2 regions of the Micromonospora sp. WMMD967 genome follow, and region 2 is predicted to be linked to the other one. Evidence: riboswitches for the same ligand, from Rfam matches in the RefSeq annotation. Region 2 holds a riboswitch; the other holds the start of a gene.
The links. Region 2 has a riboswitch for S-adenosylmethionine ahead of O7631_RS02740 (aminotransferase class V-fold PLP-dependent enzyme). Riboswitches for the same ligand answer to the same signal wherever they lie in the genome.

Region 1: linked by a shared signal. The riboswitch ahead of O7631_RS15015 (ABC transporter substrate-binding protein) and the one ahead of O7631_RS02740 (aminotransferase class V-fold PLP-dependent enzyme) in region 2 are both predicted to bind S-adenosylmethionine.

Annotation. Positions count from the first base shown of each region.
Region 1 covers NZ_JARUBK010000001.1:3,205,205-3,215,235, forward strand. Annotated here, with positions in the region: gene O7631_RS14995 (AfsR/SARP family transcriptional regulator) at 1-1,294, shown strand, start outside; gene O7631_RS15000 (Na+/H+ antiporter) at 1,407-2,984, shown strand; gene O7631_RS15005 (amino acid ABC transporter ATP-binding protein) at 3,032-3,781, opposite strand; gene O7631_RS15010 (amino acid ABC transporter permease) at 3,778-4,551, opposite strand; gene O7631_RS15015 (ABC transporter substrate-binding protein) at 4,591-5,457, opposite strand; SAM riboswitch class IV at 5,733-5,844, opposite strand; gene O7631_RS15020 (amino acid transporter) at 5,929-7,869, opposite strand; gene corA (magnesium/cobalt transporter CorA) at 8,059-9,189, shown strand; gene O7631_RS15030 (hypothetical protein) at 9,205-9,396, opposite strand; gene O7631_RS15035 (2'-5' RNA ligase family protein) at 9,575-10,031, opposite strand, start outside.
Region 2 covers NZ_JARUBK010000001.1:563,552-573,582, reverse strand. Annotated here, with positions in the region: gene O7631_RS02765 (hypothetical protein) at 1-310, shown strand, start outside; gene O7631_RS02760 (FAD-linked oxidase C-terminal domain-containing protein) at 413-1,813, opposite strand; gene O7631_RS02755 (DUF4031 domain-containing protein) at 1,882-2,166, shown strand; gene O7631_RS02750 (metal-dependent phosphohydrolase) at 2,138-2,794, opposite strand; gene O7631_RS02745 (FUSC family protein) at 2,901-4,136, shown strand; gene O7631_RS02740 (aminotransferase class V-fold PLP-dependent enzyme) at 4,141-5,391, opposite strand; SAM riboswitch class IV at 5,462-5,582, opposite strand; gene O7631_RS02735 (PrsW family intramembrane metalloprotease) at 5,606-7,084, shown strand; gene O7631_RS02730 (hypothetical protein) at 7,140-7,307, opposite strand; gene O7631_RS02725 (co-chaperone GroES) at 7,389-7,727, opposite strand; gene O7631_RS02720 (AI-2E family transporter) at 7,888-9,198, shown strand; gene O7631_RS02715 (ATP-dependent DNA helicase) at 9,367-10,031, opposite strand, start outside.

The DNA.
Region 1 (10,031 bases), 2.6 Mb from region 2:
CAACCCGCACGAGGCGGCCCGCCTGTGGCGACAGGTGATCGAGGCGTACGACCGTGCCGGCGGCGTCGAGCAACGTGAGCGGTTGACCGCACTGCTCGGTCTGGGGCGCGCGCTGGCCGTGACCGGGCGGCTGGCCGAGGCGAGAGGGCGACGTGCCGAGGCGATCACCGCCGCGGAGTCGGTCGGCGATCCGCTGCTGATCGAGGAGGTGCTGGCCGGCTTCGACGTACCCGCCATCTGGACGCGCAACGACGACGACAGGCTCTCCGGGCACATCGTCCGAGCCGCCGAGCAGGCCCTGAGCGCACTCGGCCCGACCGGCTCGGCGCGGCGCAGCCGCCTCCTGAGCACCCTTGCGCTGGAGCTGCGCGGCACCACCACCGACGGCGGTCGCCGGGCGGCGTACGAGGCCGAGACCCTCGCCCGGACGGTCGGCGACCCCGGGTTGCTGGCCTTCGCGCTCAACGCCCGCTTCATGCACACCTTCCAGCGCGTCGGCCTCGCCGCTGAGCGGGCCCGCATCGGTCGCGAGTTGGTCGACCTCGCCGCTCGGCACCAGTTGGTGACCTTCGAGGTGCTCGGCCACCTCGTGCTGGTCCAGGCGTACTGCGCGTTGGCCGACCGGCCCTCAGCCGACGAGCACGCCCGTGCCGCCGATCGCCTCGCCGAGCGGTACGAGCTTCCGTTGGTAGCGGTGTTCACCAGGTGGTTCGCCGCGGTGCGCCTGGCTCTCGACGGCGAAGCGGCCTCGGCGGCGGACGCCTTCCATGCGGCGGCCCGCCACCTGCCCCCGGACGGTATGCCGGGCCTGACCCGTGGGCTGCTCCCGCTCGCGCTGCTCGGCCTGCGGCTGGCCGAATCCGTCGACGACGGGACCGACGGTCTCGACCAGCCGCTTCCCGGCCCGGGCTGGGCGACCATGGACTGGGGGCCGCACGAGCCATGGGTCCGGCCGTTGCTGCTGCTCGCCGACGGTGACCGGGACGCTGCGGCAGCGGCCGTGCGGGTACTTCCGGAAGGGCCGCACGACCTTCTCCGGGAGGCGCGCCTCTGCCTCGTCGGTCGAGCGGCGCGTGCTCTCGGTGACCGGGTCACGATGGAACGGGTCCACGCCGAACTGCTGCCGGCGGCGGAGGAACTGGCCGCCGGCAGCGGCGTGCTCACCGTCGGCCCGGTGGCCGGGCACCTTGCCGCCCTGGCCGAGGCACTCGGCCGCGCGGAGGAAGCGGCCGCGCATCGCCAGGTCGCCCGCGCGGTCAGCGCCCGGGCCCGGACGGCCAGCCCCGCACGCTGATCGCGGTCGCCGTCCACGGCGACTTGCCGATTCTCCTCGGAACGCGTTGGCGGGTGCGGTCAGATGGGAGGACCGGCGCGTCCGCCGCCGGCGACGATCGAGGGGGTACGCCGTGCAGGCGCTCGTCATGATCGTGGTGCTGGGCGTCACCGTCCTGATCGGCACCACGCTCGGCGGACGGTACCGGGTGGCCCCGCCGGTCCTGCTCATCGCGTTCGGGGTGCTGCTCGGCCTGACGCCCCCGCTGTCCGAGGTGAGCCTGGAACCCGACCTGGTGCTGCTGATCTTCCTGCCGGCGATCCTGTACCGGGAGAGCCTCACCATCAGCCTGCGCGAGATCCGGGCCAACCTTCCGGTGATCGGGTCGCTCGCCGTGGTGCTGGTGGTCCTCACCATGGTCACCGTGTCGTTCACCGCGCAGGCGTTGGGGGTGAACCCCGCCGCCGCCTGGGTGCTCGGCGCCGTCCTCGCCCCGACCGACGCCGCTGCGGTCACCGGGCTCGCGAAACGGCTGCCCCGAAAGCTGCTCACCACCCTGCACGCCGAGAGTCTGATCAACGACGGCACCGCCCTGGTGATCTTCGCGGTGGCCGTGGGTCTGCTCGTGCACAGCGCGGACCCGGGCGCGCTGGGCATCGGTGAGGAGTTCGTCGGCGCCAGCCTCGGCGGCGTACTGGCCGGTGTGCTGGTGGGGGTGGCCGTGGTGCTGGTCCGCAAACGGCTCGACGACCCGCTTCGGGAGGGCGCGTTGAGCGTGCTCACGCCGTTCGCCGCGTTCCTGCTGGCCGACGCCGTGCACGCCAGCGGTGTGCTGGCGGTGGTGGTCGCCGGTCTGGTGCTCTCCTACGCCGGTCCTCGGGTGATCCGCGCCCGGTCCCGGGTGCTGGCGTACGCGTTCTGGGACCTGTCCACGTTCCTCATCAACGGTGGGCTGTTCGTCCTTCTCGGCACGCAGATACCCCGCGCGGTGCGGGGCATCACCAGCACCTCGCCCCAGCGCGCTCTGGTGATCGTGCTCGTGGTGACGCTCGTCGTCATCGGCACCCGGCTGGTGTTCGTCTACCTCACCTCGCAGATCGCCAGGCTGCGACGTCGCCGGATCATGGACCCGAGCCAGGGGCCCTCGGCCTGGCGGGTGGGGACCGTCGCCGGCTGGTCGGGGTTCCGGGGCGCGGTGTCGCTGGCCGCCGCCCTGGCCGTACCGACGGTGACCGTCGCCGGCCAACCGGTGATCGAGCGCGACCTGATCATCTTCGTCACCGCCCTGGTGATCGTGCTGATCATGCTGCTCCAGGGCACCACCCTGCCGCTGGTCGTGCGCTGGGCGGGGCTGGTCGGCGACCCCGAACGCGTCGACGAGGCCCGGCATGCCCGGCGGCGGGCCACCGAGGCGGGCCTCGCCGCTCTGCCCCAGGTGGCGGCCGAGGTCGGCGCGCAGGAGGAGTCGGTCCATCGGCTGCGAGCCGAGTACCAGAGGCACCTGGAGGACCTCAACGACGAGAGCGGGGGTAGCACCGCCGAGGAGCGCCGCCTCGAACGTCGGCTGCGCCTGCGCGTCCTCGCCCACAAGCGTCGGGAGGTCACCCGCCTGCGCGACAACCGGGAGATCGACGACCTGGTGCTCCAGGAGCTCCAGGCCGCCCTGGACAACGAGGAGATCCGGCTGCTGGGGCGCGGACCCAACGAGTGACCGCCGACCTGCCGCCGCGACTCAGAGCACCTGGGAGCCGTCGCGACTCAGAGCACCTGGGACAGGAACCGGCGGAGCCGAGGATGCTCGGCCCGTTCGAAGACCGCCTCGGGCGGGCCGGCCTCCAGCACCACGCCCCGGTCCATGAAGGCGACGGTGTCGGCGACCTGTCGGGCGAAGCCCATCTCGTGGGTGACCACCACCATGGTCATGCCGGCGGCGGACAGGTCGGCCATGACCCCGAGCACGCCCTTGACCAGCTCCGGGTCGAGCGCCGAGGTGGCCTCGTCGAAGAGCATCACCTCGGGCCGCAGCGCCAACGCCCGGGCGATCGCGACCCGCTGCTGCTGACCGCCGGAGAGCTGAGCCGGGCGCGCGTCGGCCTTGCCGGCCAACCCCACCAGGTCCAGTTGGGCCCGGGCCACGGCCTCCGCCTCGTCCTCGCCGAGCCCGCGGAGCCGGCGCAGCGCGAGGGTGACGTTGCGCAGCACGCTCATGTGCGGGAACAGGTTGAACTGCTGGAAGACCATGCCGACCCGCTGCCGCAGGCTGTCCGGGTCGTCCCCCAGCACGCTGCGCCCGTCCAACAGGACGTCGCCGCGGTCCGGCTCGATCAACCTGTTGATGGTGCGCAGGAGGGTGGACTTGCCGGACCCGGACGGGCCGATCACGCAGGCCGTCCCCCCGCGCGGCACGGTCAGGTCGACGCCACGCAGTACCCGGTTCGGCCCGAAGGCGAGGTGCACGTCCCGTACGTCGAGGCTGACCGAGGTAGTGGTGGTGGTGTCGGTGGTCATCGCCGGTCTCCCTGGACGGTGGCGGGCAACGGGAGGTCGTCGTCCTCGTCGGTCGACGCGACGGCTGGCCGTCCGTGGCGCAACCGCCGGTCGATCCAGTTGACGACGTGTGTCAGCGGAACTGTCAGCGCCAGGTAGAAGAGCCCGGCCAGGAGCAGCGCGGACTCGTTGCCGGTGGTGGCCGCGTAGTCCTGCCCGATCCGGAACAGCTCCCGCTGGCTGGCCACCAGGCCGAGGAAGTAGACCAGGCTGGAGTCCTTGATCAGTGCGATGAGCTGGTTGACCCAGGCCGGCAGGACCCGCCGGATGCCCTGCGGAATGATCACCAGCCGCATCGCGTCGCTCCAGGAGAAGCCGAGCGCGCGGGCGCCCTCCAACTGGGCGGCCTCGACCGACTGGATGCCGGAGCGGAAGATCTCCCCGATGTACGCGGCGGCGATCAGCGACAGCGCCAGGATCCCCAGGGGGTAGGGGTCCGGTCCCCAGACCTGCATGCCCAGCGGTGCCAGCCCGACGCCGATCAACAGGATCGTCGCCGCGGCCGGCAGCCCTCGGAACACGTCGGTGTAGACCCGCGCCGGCCAGCGCAACCACCGGCTGCGGGAGATCCCGGCGACGGCCAGCAGCAGGCCCAGCACCGAGCCGAGCAGGGCGGCGGAGACCGCCAGGATCAGCGTGTTCGGCAACCCGACGGTCAGCATCTCGGGCAGCGCCTCGCGCATCGCGTCGAGGTCGAAGAACGTCTCCCACAGGGTGCTCAACGGATCCATCGGTCGTCTCTCCTACCGTCCTGCTCGCTCGTCGTCGGTTCAGGACGTGGTCGACGCGGACGCCGACGGCGCCACCGTGACCGCTCCGCTGCCCGGCTTGAAGTCCGCCGGGATCGGTCGGCCGGGGTAGTACTGGGACTGCAACCGGTTCCAGGTGCCGTCCGCGATGACCTCGTCGAGGGCCTTGTTCAGCGCCTCGCGCAGCTTGTCGCCGCCCTTCGCGACGGCGTACGCGGTCGGTGCCGGGCTGAGCTGCTTGGCCGCCACGGTGATCTTGCCGTTGCTGTCGGCGGCCGACTTCTCGCCGATCTCCGCCGGGGCGATCCACGCGTCGGCGGTGCCGGCCTTGAGCTGGTTGATCGCGCCGTTGTAGTCCGGCACCCGCACCGGGTCGAGCTGCTTGCCGGTGGCGTAGTCGTCCTGCACGGTGCCCTGCACCACCACGACCCGCTTGCCGGCGAGCTGGTCGAAGTCGGTGATCGGGGAGCCGGCCGGGACGTCCAGGCCGAAGTAGCCGAAGTCGTAGCCGTTGCCGAAGTCGACTGTCTTCTTCCGCGCCTCCGTGATGGTGATCGAGGAACTGCCGACGTCGAACTTGTGGTTGTTGACCTGGGAGAGCAATGCGGAGAAGTCGGTGCCGACGAACTCGACCCGGAGACCGAGCTTGCCGGCCACGGCGGTCAGCAGGTCGTTGTCGAAGCCGGTGAACTTGCCGTCCTCGAGGTACACGTTCGGCGGGGCGTCGGTCAGGGTGCCGGCCCGCAGAACGCCCGGCTGCGCCAGGCCGTACGGGTTGGCGCTGGTGTCGGACGAGCTGTCGCCGCCGCAGGCGGTGAGCGCGGTGGCGGCCAGGACGGCGGCAGCGCCCAGGGCGGTGGCACGGGTCAGGGCAGGAAGAAGTCGCACGGGTGTCTCCGAAAAGGTCGCGTCCCGGCACGCACGGATGTGCGTCGCCGGCGGTGCGCCCGATGGGCGTACCGGTGAGGGAGGTTCGGGAGGAGGGCTGCGCTAGTGCGTGGTGCCGCGACGACACGCGGCGCTGCACATTCGCATCATGTCCACGTGCCGCCGCCGGGTCAGTGCCGGCGAGGGCCAACCGGCGCGGACGTCCGCGGTGTCGGTCGGTGGAGTGGTGCTGAGGATGCGCATGGTTCTCCCGGGTCTGTGCTGACCTGGGTGCCAGGCCACGCTTGCACCGACGTCCTGTCGGTGCCTGGTCTTCACCCGGGGCACCCCACCGCGGAGGAGGGTTGCCGGCCAGCGAGCCGGGGCTTCGCGCTGGCGCTCATGACCTGCGCCGAGGCTAGCAGCAGGCACGGGTGGATCGTCCAGTCGTTATGACCACGCTCACCAGGGAGATGGGTGCCCGCGGTCCCGTCAGCCGGCGTGCACGTGTGGCCGTCGGCGCGGATCAGGCTCGTGTCGACGCAGAATCTCCCGGGTGACCGAGGCGATCTCACCCTGCCCGAACGCCAGGTAGCGCAGGACGTTGCGACCCGGGCCGCCCTCGGTCCACTCGAAGTAGATGTGCGGGCGTCGACGGGTCCGGTCGCGGATCTCCAGCAGCAGGGCGGCGAGCGCGTTGGGCACCCCTGAGCTGGTCAGACTGAGCACCGGGAAGCGACCGTCGACCAGACTGCCGGTCACCACGAGCTCGGTCTCGAAGTCCGACGGATCGGAGACGTGGACCTCGACGAAGAGCACGTCGCTGTCGTCGGGGAAGTCGTTGTCCGCCATGGTCTGCGCCAGCTTGGCGCGGTACTCCACCTCATCCCGGCCGTCGGGCTCGTGGGCGATGAGGCGGATCCGCCGACCGGCGCGTTCGTCGATCATCTTGGTCGCGACCGGGTCCAGCTCGACGTGGTCGACCCGCAGCTCGAAGGCGCGGGACAACCGGGAGAGCAGCGAGACCACGATGATCCCGCCGATGAAGCAGGCCGCGATCTTCACGCCGTCCGGGCGTTCCACCACGTTCGCCAGCGTGGTGTAGACGAAGATCACCGCGATGGTGCCGAACGCTGTCGTGCGGCCGCGCTGCCGGTGCCGCACCGCCGCGAGGGTCACCGCCGTCGCCGCCGAGGTGATCAACACCAGGACCCCGGTGGCGTACGCGCCGCCCTGCGCGTCGACGCTGGCCTTGAAGACGACCGTGATCAGGAACGCCACCGCCGTGAAGACCAGCACCAGTGGCCGGACCGCCCGCGCCCAGGTCGGAGCCATGCCGTAGCGGGGCAGATAGCGGGGTACGAGGTTGAGCAGCCCGGCCATCGCCGACGCCCCCGCGAACCAGAGGATCCCGATGGTGGACAGGTCGTAGACGGTGCCGAACACCTCCCCGAGATGCGCGTGGGCCAGGTAGGCCAACGCCCGGCCGTTCGCCGGCCCGCCGGGCTGGAAAGCCTCCGGCGGGATCAGGATCGTGGTCGTCACGCTGCTGGTGATCAGGAAGACGCTCATGATCACGGCGGCGGTGGTGAGCAGCCGGCGAGCGCCCCTGATGCGGCCCAGCGGTCGCGCCTCGGAGTCCTGCGGGTCGCCGCGCACGCTCGGCATCACGGCCACGCCGGTCTCGAAGCCGGACAGACCCAGCGCCAACTTCGGAAAGACCAACAGCGACAGGGCGACCACCATCCACGGATCGCCGTGACCGGTGGTCAGCGCGGTGGTCCAGTCCTCGACCGCGTGGGGGTGCGTCACCACCCGCCACAGCGCGTCGGCCATCACCACAGCGTTCAGCGTCAGGTAGAGCGCGACCAGGACGACGGCTATCCCGATGGCCTCGGTGAATCCCTTGAGGAACACCGCGCCCAGCAGCGCCACCAGCAGCAGCGTGAGCGGCACCTCGTATCCCTTGAGCGCGCTCGGCCAGAACGGGTTCTCGTCGATGTGCGCGGTGGCGTCGGCGGCCGAGAGAGTGATGGTGATGATGAAGTCGGTGGCCGCGAATCCGAGCAGCACCAGCACCAGCAACTTGCCCGGCCAGTAGCTCAGCAGGCGTACCAGCATCGCGATGGAGCCCTCGCCGTGCGGGCTCTCCGCCGCCACCCGTCGGTAGACCGGCAGCGCGCCCAGCAGGGTCACCAGCACCAGCACCAGGGTCGCCACCGGGGAGAGCGCCCCGGCGGCGAGCGCCGCGATGCCCGGCTGGTAGCCCAGCGTCGAGAAGTAGTCGACACCGGTCAGGCACATCACCTTCCACCAGGGGTGGTGCCGGTGCTCCGGCGGGCGTCCGTGCGGCCCCTGGTGCTGCACGGGCTCCTCGGCGCCGGCACGCAGCAGCCACTCCCGCAGCCGGCCCGCGCGCTTGTCGACCTCCACCGGCGCGTCCCCCGTCAGTCCCGCCCCTGGTAACCGTGAGTATCCGTCCGCGGTGGGGTGCCCGTCCGCCGGTGCGGGGAACCCACCCCGCGTCACACCGGGTTTCGGGCGCGGGACAGGGGGGAAGCAGCGGCCCCCGGGGTGGCGGGAGTCGTGCCGGACCGGGCGTCACCGGGGAGGGGACAGGGCATGGTCGGTGGCCGTCGCTTCCGCCCGGGTGGGGGCTTCGGTCGCCAACTCGACGAGTACGAGACCAGAGTCGGCGTGCCACCGCCCACGGAGTCGCCCACCCCGCCCACCGGTGGGGTGGTGGACAGCGCCGTCTACCTCCATGGGCACCGGTTCGCTTCCCCGTCCGGCCTCGCCGAGACGTACCGCTGCCTGCAGGAGCAGGACGGCGCGATGGCCTGGATCGGGTTGTACCGGCCCGACATCGAGCAGATCACCTCGCTGGCGCGGGAGTTCCGCCTGCACGACCTGGCGGTCGAGGACGCGATCAACGCCCACCAGCGACCCAAGCTGGAACGCTACGGGGAGACCCTGTTCGTGGTGCTGCGCGCCGCCCGCTACGACGACCTCCGGGAAGAGGTCGAGTTCTCCGAGCTGCACCTGTTCATCGGGCCGGGTTTCGTGGTCACCGTCCGGCACGGTGAGGCGCCGGACCTGGCCGCGGTGCGGCGGCGCATGGAGGTCGAGGCGCAGATGCTCGCCCAGGGCCCCGAGGCGGTCCTGTACGCGATCCTCGACCAGGTCGTCGACGGGTACGCGCCGGTCGTGGCCGGGCTGGAGAACGACATCGACGAGATCGAGACCCAGGTGTTCGGTGGTGACCCGAACGCGAGCCGGCGCATCTACGGCCTCAGCCGCGAGGTGATCCAGTTCCAGCGCGCCGCGCGCCCCCTGCTCGCGGTGCTCGACGCGCTGGCCGACGGCGCGGGCAGTGCCGACACGGACGAGGAGCTACGCCGCTACCTGCGGGACGTCACCGACCACCTGACCCAGGTGGTGGAACGGGTGGACGGGTTCCGGCACCTGTTGCAGAACATCCTCACCGTCAACGCCACACTCGTCTCGCAGCAGCAGAACGAGGAGATGCGGAGCCTCACGGCGGCCAGCTACGCGCAGAACGAGGAGCTGAAGAAGGTCTCGTCCTGGGCGGCGATCCTGTTCGCTCCCACGCTCATCGGCACCGTGTACGGCATGAACTTCGTCCACATGCCGGAGTTGCACTGGCGCTTCGGCTACCTCTTCGCGCTGCTGTTGATGCTGCTGGTCTGCGGCACCCTGTATCTGATCTTCAAGCGGCGCGGCTGGCTGTGAGCCGCCCGCCGAGGATCACTCGATGCCGCGCAGGATGTGCCGTTCGTCCTCGACGTCGTCGTCGCCGGCACTGATCCGGCCGAGCAGGACGGCGGCCGCCCAGATCGTCAGGGGCGTGGCCGCCCCGGTCATACCGCCGGCGGTCCGGTCGTCCCGGCTCTGGCTCCGCTCCGCTCGCGGTGGCCTGCGCTGAGCCTGCATAGGCACTGCCCCTCCTCGTCGAAGCCGCCGTGGGCAGCGCGGCGTGACCCCGCGCCGCCGGCCGGGCGGAACGCGCTCGGCGGGACGGCATCTACGTCGAACCATCCCACGTCAGGCCGCATAACCACCGCTTCTTTTCGGTTTCCCGACTGTCGCCCGCCAAACCGGACATTTTCGTCGACGGTCAGGGCAGCGGGTGGGCGATGCCCCGCGCGTGGTCGGTGAGGGCCGCCCCGACCACTGTCGCGGTCAGCGGCAGCACCTCCAGGCAGCGGCGCACCGCGGCGGCCATCAGCGCGTTCGGCACCCGCATGGAGAGCGTGCAGTGCGGCACCCACCGGCCCGGCTGGTAGTGCTCGGCCAACGGGATGCCGGCGGCGGCGAGCCGGTCGTGGACCGTGCGGTGGTGGGCCAGGAGCTCCGGGGTGGGCGTCGGACCGAGCCAGAGCACCCGACCGACGAACTGGCCGGCGTGCTGGAACTCGAGCCGCAGGGGAGCCGCCACGACCGTCCCGTGCAGGGCCTCGGCGACCTGTTCCGGGTCGAACCGGGGCGCCACCGCCAGTGAGACGTGCGGACGGTGACGTTGCTCCAGCAGCGAGCGCATGCTCTGCACGCCCTCGGTCTCCAGCGCGTCCCAC
Region 2 (10,031 bases):
CCTGAGCGTCGAGCGCAACGGCGCGTGGCAGTGCCTCGACTGCGCCGGCGACGGGGTGACCTCCCGGGGCACGCTCGCCCCGGAGTTGACCGAACGGCTCCAGGTGCTGCTCGCCAACCCGGCGCTCGCCGACGAGACCGACCAGGCCCGGCGCTACCGCACCACCTGCATCGACGCGCTGACCTCCAGCCTCATCACCTCGGCCGGGCTGATCACCTCGCAGGACTGCCCGGGGGAGGAGCGCACACCTGTCGCCGGCGAGATCCTGCTGCTGCTCACCCAGGCGACGCCGGCCGAGGTCAAGGGCTGACCCCAGCCGGCCTCAGGGGCTGACGCCGGCCGGCCTCACGGGCTGACGCCGGCCGGCCTCACGGGCTGACGCCGGCCGGCCTCAGGGGCTGACGCCGGCCGGTCAGAGCACCTTGCCCGGGTTGAGCAGACCGGCCGGGTCCAGCGCCGACTTGATCGCCTGGTGCACCCGGACGCCGACCGGCCCGATCTCCCGGGCCAGCCAGTCCCGCTTGAGCAGCCCCACCCCGTGTTCGCCGGTGCACGTGCCGCCCAGGTCGAGGCCGAGCCGCATGATCTCGTCGAACGCCCGCCGGCCCCGCTCCACGCTCGCCGGGTCGGCCCGGTCGACCACGATGTTCGGGTGCATGTTGCCGTCCCCGGCATGCCCCACCACGCCGATGGGCACCTCGCACTCCGCCGCGATCCGGGCCACCCCGTCCAGCAGCGCCGCGAGCGAGCCACGCGGCACCGCCACGTCGTCGATCACCAGACCGCCGTTGCCGCCCGGGTACGCGTCGGCGGCGAACTTCTCCATCGCCGGGTGCGCCAGCCGGCGAGCCTGTAGGAGCGCCGCCGCCTCCACCGCGTCGGTGGCCGCGTAGACCTCGTCGGCGCCGGCCGCCTCACAGACAGCGGCCAGGCCGGCCAGGTCGTCGGCGGCCCGGGGGCCGGTGTCCGCCGCGGCCAGCAGCAGCGCCTGCGCGTCGGTGCGCAACCCCATCGGCTGGTACGCCTCGATCGCCCGCAGGTGGGTCTGGTCGAGCAGTTCCAACAGGCTCGGGGTGAGGCCACGAGCCGCGATCTCGGCCACCGCGGCGCCGGCCGCCGCGGTGGACGGGAAGACCGCCACCAGGGTCAGCGAGTCGGCCGGTGCGGGTCGCAGCGCCACGGTCACCTCGGTGATCACGCCGAGGGTGCCCTCCGAGCCGACGAAGAGCCGGGTCAGGTCGTAACCGGCCACCCCCTTGGCCGTACGCCGACCGGTGCGCAGCACCTCACCGGAGGCGAGCACCACCTCCAGGCCGAGGACGTACTCGGTGGTCACGCCGTACTTCACGCAGCACATGCCACCGGCGTTGGTGGCCACGTTGCCGCCGATCGTCGACGACTCCCAGGAACCGGGGTCCGGCGGGTACCAGAGCCCCTGCTTGGCGACCGCCCCGGCGAGCGCCGCGTTGACCACTCCGGGTTGGACCACAGCGATGCGGCTCACCCTGTCGATCTCCCGGATCTCGTCCATCGCGACGGTGCTGATGACCACCGCGCCGTCCACCGCGTTGGCCGCGCCGGCCAGCCCGGTCCGCGCGCCCTGCGGCACCACCGGTACGCCGTGCCGCGCCGCCGCCCGCACCACGGCGACCACCTGTTCGGTGCTGCGCGGGCGGGTCACCACGAGCGGCCTGCCGGCGGCGCACAGGTCGGCCTCGTCCCGTTGGTGCATCCGCAGCAGGTCCGGGTCGGTGAGCACGGCGTCGTCGCCGAGCGCGTCGCGCAGGTCGGCGAGGAGATCGGTGGGGGCCATGCAGCCGAGGCTAGGTCGCCGGCAGCCGATCATCAACATGATCGACTGCGCGGGATAGCTTGGGCACCATGCTCTACCTGGACCGGCCTGCCTGGCCGTGGCGCGGTCGGCTCTGGTCGCACCTGATCAGCGACGTCTCGTACGCCGAGCTGCACGCCTTCGCCGAGACGCTCGGTGCGCCCCGGCGCGGCTTCGACCGGGACCACTACGACATTCCGGCCGACCGGTTCGCGGCGGCGGTGTGGCTCGGCGCCCAGGTGGTGCCGAGCCGGGAACTGGTCCGGCTACTCCGCACGGCCGGGCTGCGTCGCCCGAAGCACCTGGTCAGCCCGCGTCCTTCGACTCCTCGCTGAGCGCGGCCAGCTCGCGGCGCATGTTGTCCCGGGCGGGCTCCTCCCACCGGCTGGCCAGCGGCGGCAGCCGGAACAGCGCGGGCAGCGCCAGCAGACCGGTCAACACCGCCGCCCGCCCGGCCCGGAAGGCCGGCTCCGGCACGTGGGCGTACTCCCGCCGGATCGCCGCCGCGTACCGCTCGTACGTGGCCGCCGGCGCGGCCAGCACGGCGAGGTCCGCGTCGCAGAGCAGCGCGCCGTCCCGGTCACCCGGTGCCACAGTGTGCCCGGCCGTGAGCAGCACCAGCCGGTGCACCTCGGCGACGGAGGACGCCGGCACCCCGAGCCCGGTGAGCACCTCGTCGGCAAGCGCGGCGCTGTCGTGCTCGTTGGCGTACCCGGAGGCTCGCGGGTCGTAGACGGCGTCGTGGAACCAGGCCGCCAACCGCACCAGGTCGACCTGGGCGGCGAGGTCGGCGTGCTCGTCCACCACGTCGAGCACAGCCGTCAGGTGGACCGGAGTGTGGTAGTGCCGGTGCGGCTCCCGCCACCGACCGAGCAACCGCTCCCCCGCACCGCCCGACGACGCGTCCGGGCTCGCGCCGGCACCCCGGACCGCTGTCCGCCACCGATCAAGCAGATCAACCACCGCCCGAGTCTGCCGTATCCGCCCGTGACGCGTGTGAAGGGAGGATTCAGCGCGCCCACCACGGGTAGTCGCGCCCATGGCCGTGGCCCGGGACAAGCGACAGCCGATGGTGCGACGTACCGCGTTGCGTGAAGGACTGGTGGACATCGACGGCGCCCGGATCGCCGAGGCTACCGAGCAACTGCGCCATCGGAGCCGAGCCACCCTGCACGACCGTCTGCACCGGGTGAGGATGGCCGGCGGGCTGGCCGTCCAGGCCGGGCTGGCTGCCGGAATCGCGTACCTGATCGCGCACGTGGTCCTCGGTAACCCACAGCCGGTGTTCGCGCCGATCTCCGCGGTCGGCACCCTCGCCGCGTCGGTGGGCCAGCGGTTCCGCCGAACCGTCGAGTTGATCGTCGGGGTGGGGGTCGGGGTGGCCGTCGGCGACCTCTTGATCTACTTCCTCGGCACCGGGGCCTGGCAACTCGGCCTGGTGGTCACTGTCGCGATCCTGCTCACCATCTTCGCCGGGGCGAGCGTCGCCATCGTGATCCAGGCGGCGGCCACGGCGGTGCTGATCGTGACACTGAGCCCGTCGACCCAGGACCTGGAGATCCCCCGTTTCGTCGACGCGTTCCTCGGTGGCGGTGTCGCCCTGGTGGTCACGGCGGTGCTGCTGCCGCTGAACCCACTGCGGGTGATCAACCGAGCCGCCCGGCCGGCGCTCGACCTGCTCGCCACCCAGCTCGACGTCACGGCGGACGGTCTACGCAGTCGGGATCGGGCCACCATCCAGCGCGCACTGGAGAGGCTGCGCGACAACAAGGAGGAGTTGGCCACGTTGGGCGAGGCGATCGAGGGCGCGAAGGAGACCGCCACCCTCTCCCCGGCCCGCTGGCACCGCCGCGACGAACTGACCCACTACGCGGAGGCGGCCGACCCGATCGACCGAGCGATGCGCAACAGCGGCACCCTGATCCGTCGATCGGTGACCCTCATCGAGGACGAGGAGCCGGTGCCCGAATCGATGCCGGACGCGGTCGGTCACCTCGCCGAGTCGGTCCGGCTGCTCAAGCACGAGTTCGCTGCCGGGGAGGAGCCGGAGAAGGCCCGGGAGCGGTCCCTGCGGGCGGTCAGCGAGGCCGGCCGGGCGTACGGTGACGGCGTCGGCTTCTCCGGCAGCGTGGTGGTCGCCCAGATCCGCACCACAGCGAGCGACCTGTTGGTGGCCTCCGGGATCGAGCAGGAGGAGGCGAACCGGTGGATCCGCACCGCCTTCGGGGAGCAGGAGCGGCCGGTCGCCGAGCCGGCCAAACCCGACGAGACACCGAAACCGCCCACCGCCCCACCCGTCGGCTGAGCCCTCACCCCAGGTCGGCGAGTGCGGCGAGCAGCTGGTCCACCTGCGCCTCCGTGGTGCCCAGGCCGATGCTGGCCCGCAGCGCCGTGGACGGCAGGTCCCGGCGGCCGGTACGCCCCGCCGCCTCGCTGAGCAGACGTCGCGCCAGCGGGTGGGCGCAGAACAACCCGTCGCGTACGCCGATGTGGTGTTCGGCGGCCAACCGTGCGGCCACGTCGCTGGAGTCCCAGCCGACGACCACGAACGAGACGATCCCGACGCGGGGCGCGTCGCGGCCGAACGTGCGCAGCTCCACGACGTGCGGCAGAGCGGCGATGCCGGTCCGCAGTCGGGTCAGCAGCGCCTGCTCGTGGGCGGCCAGCGCGGCCCGGTCTGCGCCGTCGAGCGCCGTACACACAGCCGCCAGCGCCACCGCGCCGAGCAGGTTCGGGGTGCCGCCCTCGTGCCGTGCCGGCCCGGTCGTCCAGTTCACGTCGTGGGTGGCCGGTCCGACGTGGCTGGTGGCACCGCCGCCGGCCAGGTACGGCGGTGCGGCGTCCAGCCAGTCCGCCCGGCCGATCAGCACACCCGCACCGAACGGCGCGTACAGCTTGTGGCCGGACACCGCCAGGTAGTCGACGTCCAGCGCGAGCAGGTCGACCGGGGCGTGCGGGGCGAGCTGCGCGGCGTCCAGCACGATCCGGGCACCATGCCGGTGGGCCACCCGGGCCAGCTCGGTGACCGGCCACAGCTCACCGGTCACGTTGCTCGCACCGGTCACCGCGACCAGCACCGGCAGCGCCGGGTTGCTGCCCCGGCGTAGTTCGGTGAGGGCGGCGGCGAGGTCGCGTACCGCAGCGTCCGGGTCGGTGGGCACAGGCAGCCGCACCGAGCCGCGCGGCCACGGCAGCAGGTTGGCGTGGTGCTCACCGGCGAAGGTGACCACCGTCGTGCCCGCCGGCACGGCCCGTGCCAGCAGGTTGAGCGCGTCGGTGGTGTTGCGGGTGAAGATCACGTGATCGTCGGCTCGGGCGCCGAAGAAGTCACCGACCGTCTGCCGGGCCTGCTCGTACGCGAGGGTGCAGCGTCGGGACAACGCTCCCGCCCCACGGTGGACGCTCGCGTACCAGGGCAGCAGCTCGGCCACCGCGTCGGCGGCGGCCCGCGCGCACGGCGCGCTGGCGGCGTAGTCCAGGTTGATCTCGCCCGGTACGCCGAGGACGTCGAGCGGCCCCGACAAGGTCGGCTCGGGCGCGGTGTCGAAGCAGGTGGGCAGCGGGGGGAGAAGGGTGACGGGCACGCCGGAACCTCCGGGGTCAGGGACCCCGGGTGCACTGTCGGGACGGGGTCCGCGCTTGCCCAGCACACCGATCGGGCTGGGCCCGGTCATCACCCGGGGCACCCCACCGCGAACTCGACGAGGGTTGCCGGCCAGCAAGCCGGGGCTTCGCGCTGGCACTCGTGACCTGCCGGCAGCATAGCGGCTGCCGATGCGACCGGACCAGCCGGCGGCGGATGGCTACGCTGACCGCATGGCCGACACCCCGCCCGGTTCACCCCTGCCGTCGCCGCCCGCATCCACGGCCCCGTCCGCCGTCGAGGCGCCCCCGATGCCGCGGCGCCGACTGGGCTGGCGGCGGTTCCTGGCGCTGGCCGTGGTGGTGCTGCTCATCGCCGCCTGCGCGGTGTTCATCGTCTTCCAGCTCGGCCAGTCGCTCGGCGTGCAGGCCCTGCTCATCGGGGTGGCCGCCGCCATCCTGCCGGTGCCGGTGCTGGTCGCCTGCTTCCTCTGGCTGGACCGGTACGAACCCGAGCCGCTGAAATACCTGATCTTCTGCTTCGCCTGGGGCGCGTTCGTCTCCACCGCCGCCTCACTGACGGTGAACGACTTCGCCGCCGGCCGCTTCGCCGACTGGGGTCTGCCGGCCGCGCTGACCGGAGTGCTGGTGGCGCCGTTCATCGAGGAGTCGACGAAGGCGCTCGGCCCGATTTTGCTGCTGGTGTTCCGCCGCCGCGAGTGGTCCGGGATCACCGACGGCCTGGTCTACTGCGGGCTGTCGGCGGTCGGCTTCGCCATGGTGGAGAACATCCTCTACCTGGGCGGGTTGGGCTACGCGTCCGGTGTCGACAGGTATGGCCCCGCCACCGGCATCCAGCAGGTCATCGCGATCTTCATCCTGCGGATCCTGCTGTTCGGGTTCGCCCATCCGCTCTTCACCTCGATGACGGGTTTCGGCCTGGGCATCGCCGCGCGGACGGCGGACCGGCGGGTCCGGGTGCTCGCCCCGATCGCCGGCCTGCTGCTGGCGATGATGTTGCACGGCACGTGGAACCTGCTGCCCACGCTCACCCAGGCCACGGGCGAGGCCGTGATCATGCTGTACGGCTTCCTGGGCCTGATGGTGCCTGTCTTCTTCGGCACCGTGGGGCTGGCGGTGTGGCTGCGCGCCTGGGAGGGGCGGCTCACCGAGCGCGTCCTGCCGGACTACGTACGCGCCGGCTGGCTGAGCCCGCCCGAGGTGGCCGCGCTGAGCAGTCTGGGGCGACGGCACGCGGCCCGCAGTTGGGCGCGCCGGGTGGCCGGTGACGCCGGGGTCCGGGCGATGCGCGGTTACCAGTCCGCCGCCACCCGGCTGGCCCTGCTGCGCGACGGCACCCTGCGGGGCCTGGACCGGAAGGCCGCCGACCAGGAACGGACCGCACGGGAGGAGCGGGAGCTGCTGGACGCGATCAGCGCGTACCGGTCGGTCTTCGTCGGTCGGGATCCGCAGGCCCCGGCCGGGCTCTGGGACGGCAGCCGCTACCACCTGCGCTTCCCGGACGGCCAGCAACGCCCGGTGAACGCGCCGGACGAGCCGGTGGTGCCGATTCCGGTGGTGTTGGCCCCCGCACCGCCCCCGGTCGGGTACGCCCCACCCGGCTGGCCCGGCCTGCGCCCGCCCGCGCCCTGGCCCCCGGGTCACCACTGACGGCTGGTGCCCGTGGCTCAGGTGATCAGACCGGGGCCTCAGCCAGCCCGCCGGCTCACGTCATCAGCGAGGTGAGGAAGTCGCCGAAGCCCTGGAACATCGCGATCAACGCGGCCCCGATCGCCCGGAACATCTGCGCGGCGCCGTCCGGCCGGAAGGCCACGAAGTAGATCAGGAACGCGACGAAGCCCCAGGTCAACAGCTTCTTCACGAATACCGGCATCGTCCCTCCCCAGGGCCACGGTCGCCGGATGGCTTCCCGTCGTGCGGCCGGGCAAACGGTGCGCGGCAGGGGGAGGGTGGGTCAGAGGTAGAGGCCGGTGGAATCGTTCTCGATCCGCTCGGCGGCCACGGCGTGCACGTCGCGTTCGCGCAGCAACACGTACCCGCGGCCGTGCAGCTCGACCTCGGAACGGTCGTCCGGGTCGAAGAGCACCCGGTCGCCGGAGACGATGGCCCGCACGTTCGGGCCCACGCCCACGGCGGTGGCCCAGGCGAGGCGTTTGCCGACCGCGGCGGTCGCCGGGATGACGATGCCGGCGGTGGAGCGGCGTTCGCCCTCGCTGCCCTCCATCCGCACCAGCACCCGGTCGTGCAGCAGACGGATCGGCAGGCCGGCGTCGAGATCGTTGTCGGCGGTCACGCCGGAGACGCTACCGTGTGGCCGACGGCGGGCCGCCGGTGGTTACGCCGGTGGTGGCGGGGGCACTGTGTGGCGGAACTGCCCTACGGTGTCGGCAACGGACGTATGCTGTCCGACCTGTCGCCGTGGGTGGACCGGTCTCTTCTGCCAGGAGGTGCGCTTGAGCCGCTTCGAGCGGGTACGCGGGCGGCTTCGCCGCGCCTACCAGTCGCGACAGGAGTCGGCCCGTCCCGACGAGGGCACGTCGAGCGACGAGTTGAGCGACGTGTCGGCGGACGCCCGGGTGGCGTCCCCGGCCGTACCGGGGCCGACCGCGCCGCCGACTGCCTCGGTCTACGGTGCTGAGCCTCCTGTGGACCTGCACAGTTCGACCTCCAGCCGGGACGACGCCGACGTCCCGCACGGGCTGCGGATCGCCGCAGCGTGGTGCTGGCGGCTGATCGTGATCGGCGTGGTGGCCTGGGCTCTGCTCCGGATCGTCGGCACGATCAAGATCGTGATCATCCCGTTGGCCATCGCGCTGCTGCTCTCCGCGCTGCTCGCGCCTGCGGTGGGCTGGCTGCTGCGGGCCCGACTGCCCCGGTCGCTGGCGACGGCGGTGGTGCTGGTCGGCGGCCTGGTCGCGGTCATCGGCACGCTGACGCTCGTGGTCAACGAGTTCATCCGGGGCGTGCCGGAGTTGAGCGCGAAGTCCTCGGAGGGCGTCCGGCAGATCCAGAACTGGCTGAAGACGGGCCCGCTGCACCTCTCCGACACCCAGCTCGACCGCTACATCGACGAGGCCCAGGGCTGGATCAACAACAACACCTCGAAGTTCACCAGCGGGGCGCTGAGCACTGCGGCGACGCTGGCCGAGGTGCTGACCGGCACGCTGCTCGTGCTCTTCGCGACGTTCTTCTTCCTGCGCGACGGCACCCGGATCTGGCGTTTCCTGGTCCGCCTGCTGCCGGTGGCCGCCCGGTGGAAGGTCGACGATGCGGGCCGAGCCTCCTGGCAGACGCTTGTCGCCTACGTCCGCGCGACCGTCCTGGTCGCCTTCATCGACGCGGTCGGCATCGGCATCTTCCTGGTCATCTTCGACATCCCGTTCGCCTTCCCGCTGGCCGCGCTGGTCTTCCTCGGCGCGTTCATCCCGATCGTCGGCGCGGCGCTGTCCGGCGGCGTCGCGGTGCTCGTCGCGCTCGTCGACAGCGGCCCGGTCACCGCCCTGATCATCCTGGGCGCGGTGATCGGTGTGCAGCAGATCGAGGGGCACGTCCTCCAGCCGCTGATCATGGGACGGGCGGTCGCCCTCCACCCACTCGCGGTGATCATCGGTATCGCCGCGGGTGTCGTCCTCGCCGGCATCACCGGCGCGCTGGTCTCCGTGCCGCTCATCGCGGTGCTGAACACCGCCGTCCGTCGGCTCGCCGCCCGAAGGGTCCCGGACACCCCACCCGACGCCGTGGTCGTCGCCGCCCAGGCCCCGTAGGAGAGCGCCCACGCCTTCGCGCGCTCCGCGCGCGTCGCCAGCCCGCTTGATCACGCACGAACATGGAAGGAGTGGCCTCCCCACCGCGGGAGGCCACTCCTTCCATGTTGTAGCGCGATCTTGGCCGTGCGCCGCCCGGCGCTGGGGTGAGGGGTGACGGTGGGTCGGTCAGGACTGGGCGAGGCGTTCCAGGGCGCCGCGAGCCACCTCGGGACGCGTCGTGTACCAGAACGGGGGCAGCGACCGCCGCAGGAACGGCCCGTAACCGCGAGCCGTCTCCAACCGGGAGTCGAGCACCGCGACCACGCCCTTGTCGCCGGTCGCTCGGATCAGCCGGCCCACACCCTGAGCCAGCCGAACCGCCGCGATCGGCACGCTGACCGCTGCGAAGCCGGAGCCGCCGCCCGCGTCCACGGCGGCAGCGCGAGCCGCCGCCAGCGGCTCGTCCGGGCGCGGGAAGGGCAGCCGGTCGATGACGACGAGCTGACACGCGTCACCCGGCACGTCCACGCCCTGCCACAGCGACATCACACCGAACAGGCAGCTGGCGCGCTCCTCGCGGAACCGACGGACCAGCAACGGCAGGGCCTCCTCGCCCTGCAACAGCACCGGCAGGTCGGTCCGCGCGCGCAGCAGCTCCGCGGCCTGCTGCGCGGCCCGCCGAGAGGAGAAAAGCCCGAGGGTACGACCACCGAGTGCTCCGACCAGCCCGAGCAACTCCTCTCCGGCGGCCTCGGGCAGCCCGGAGACGCTGGGGCGGGGCAGGTGCGCGGCGACGTACAGGATGCCCTGCCGGGCGTAGTCGAACGGCGAGCCGACGTCGAGTGACCGCC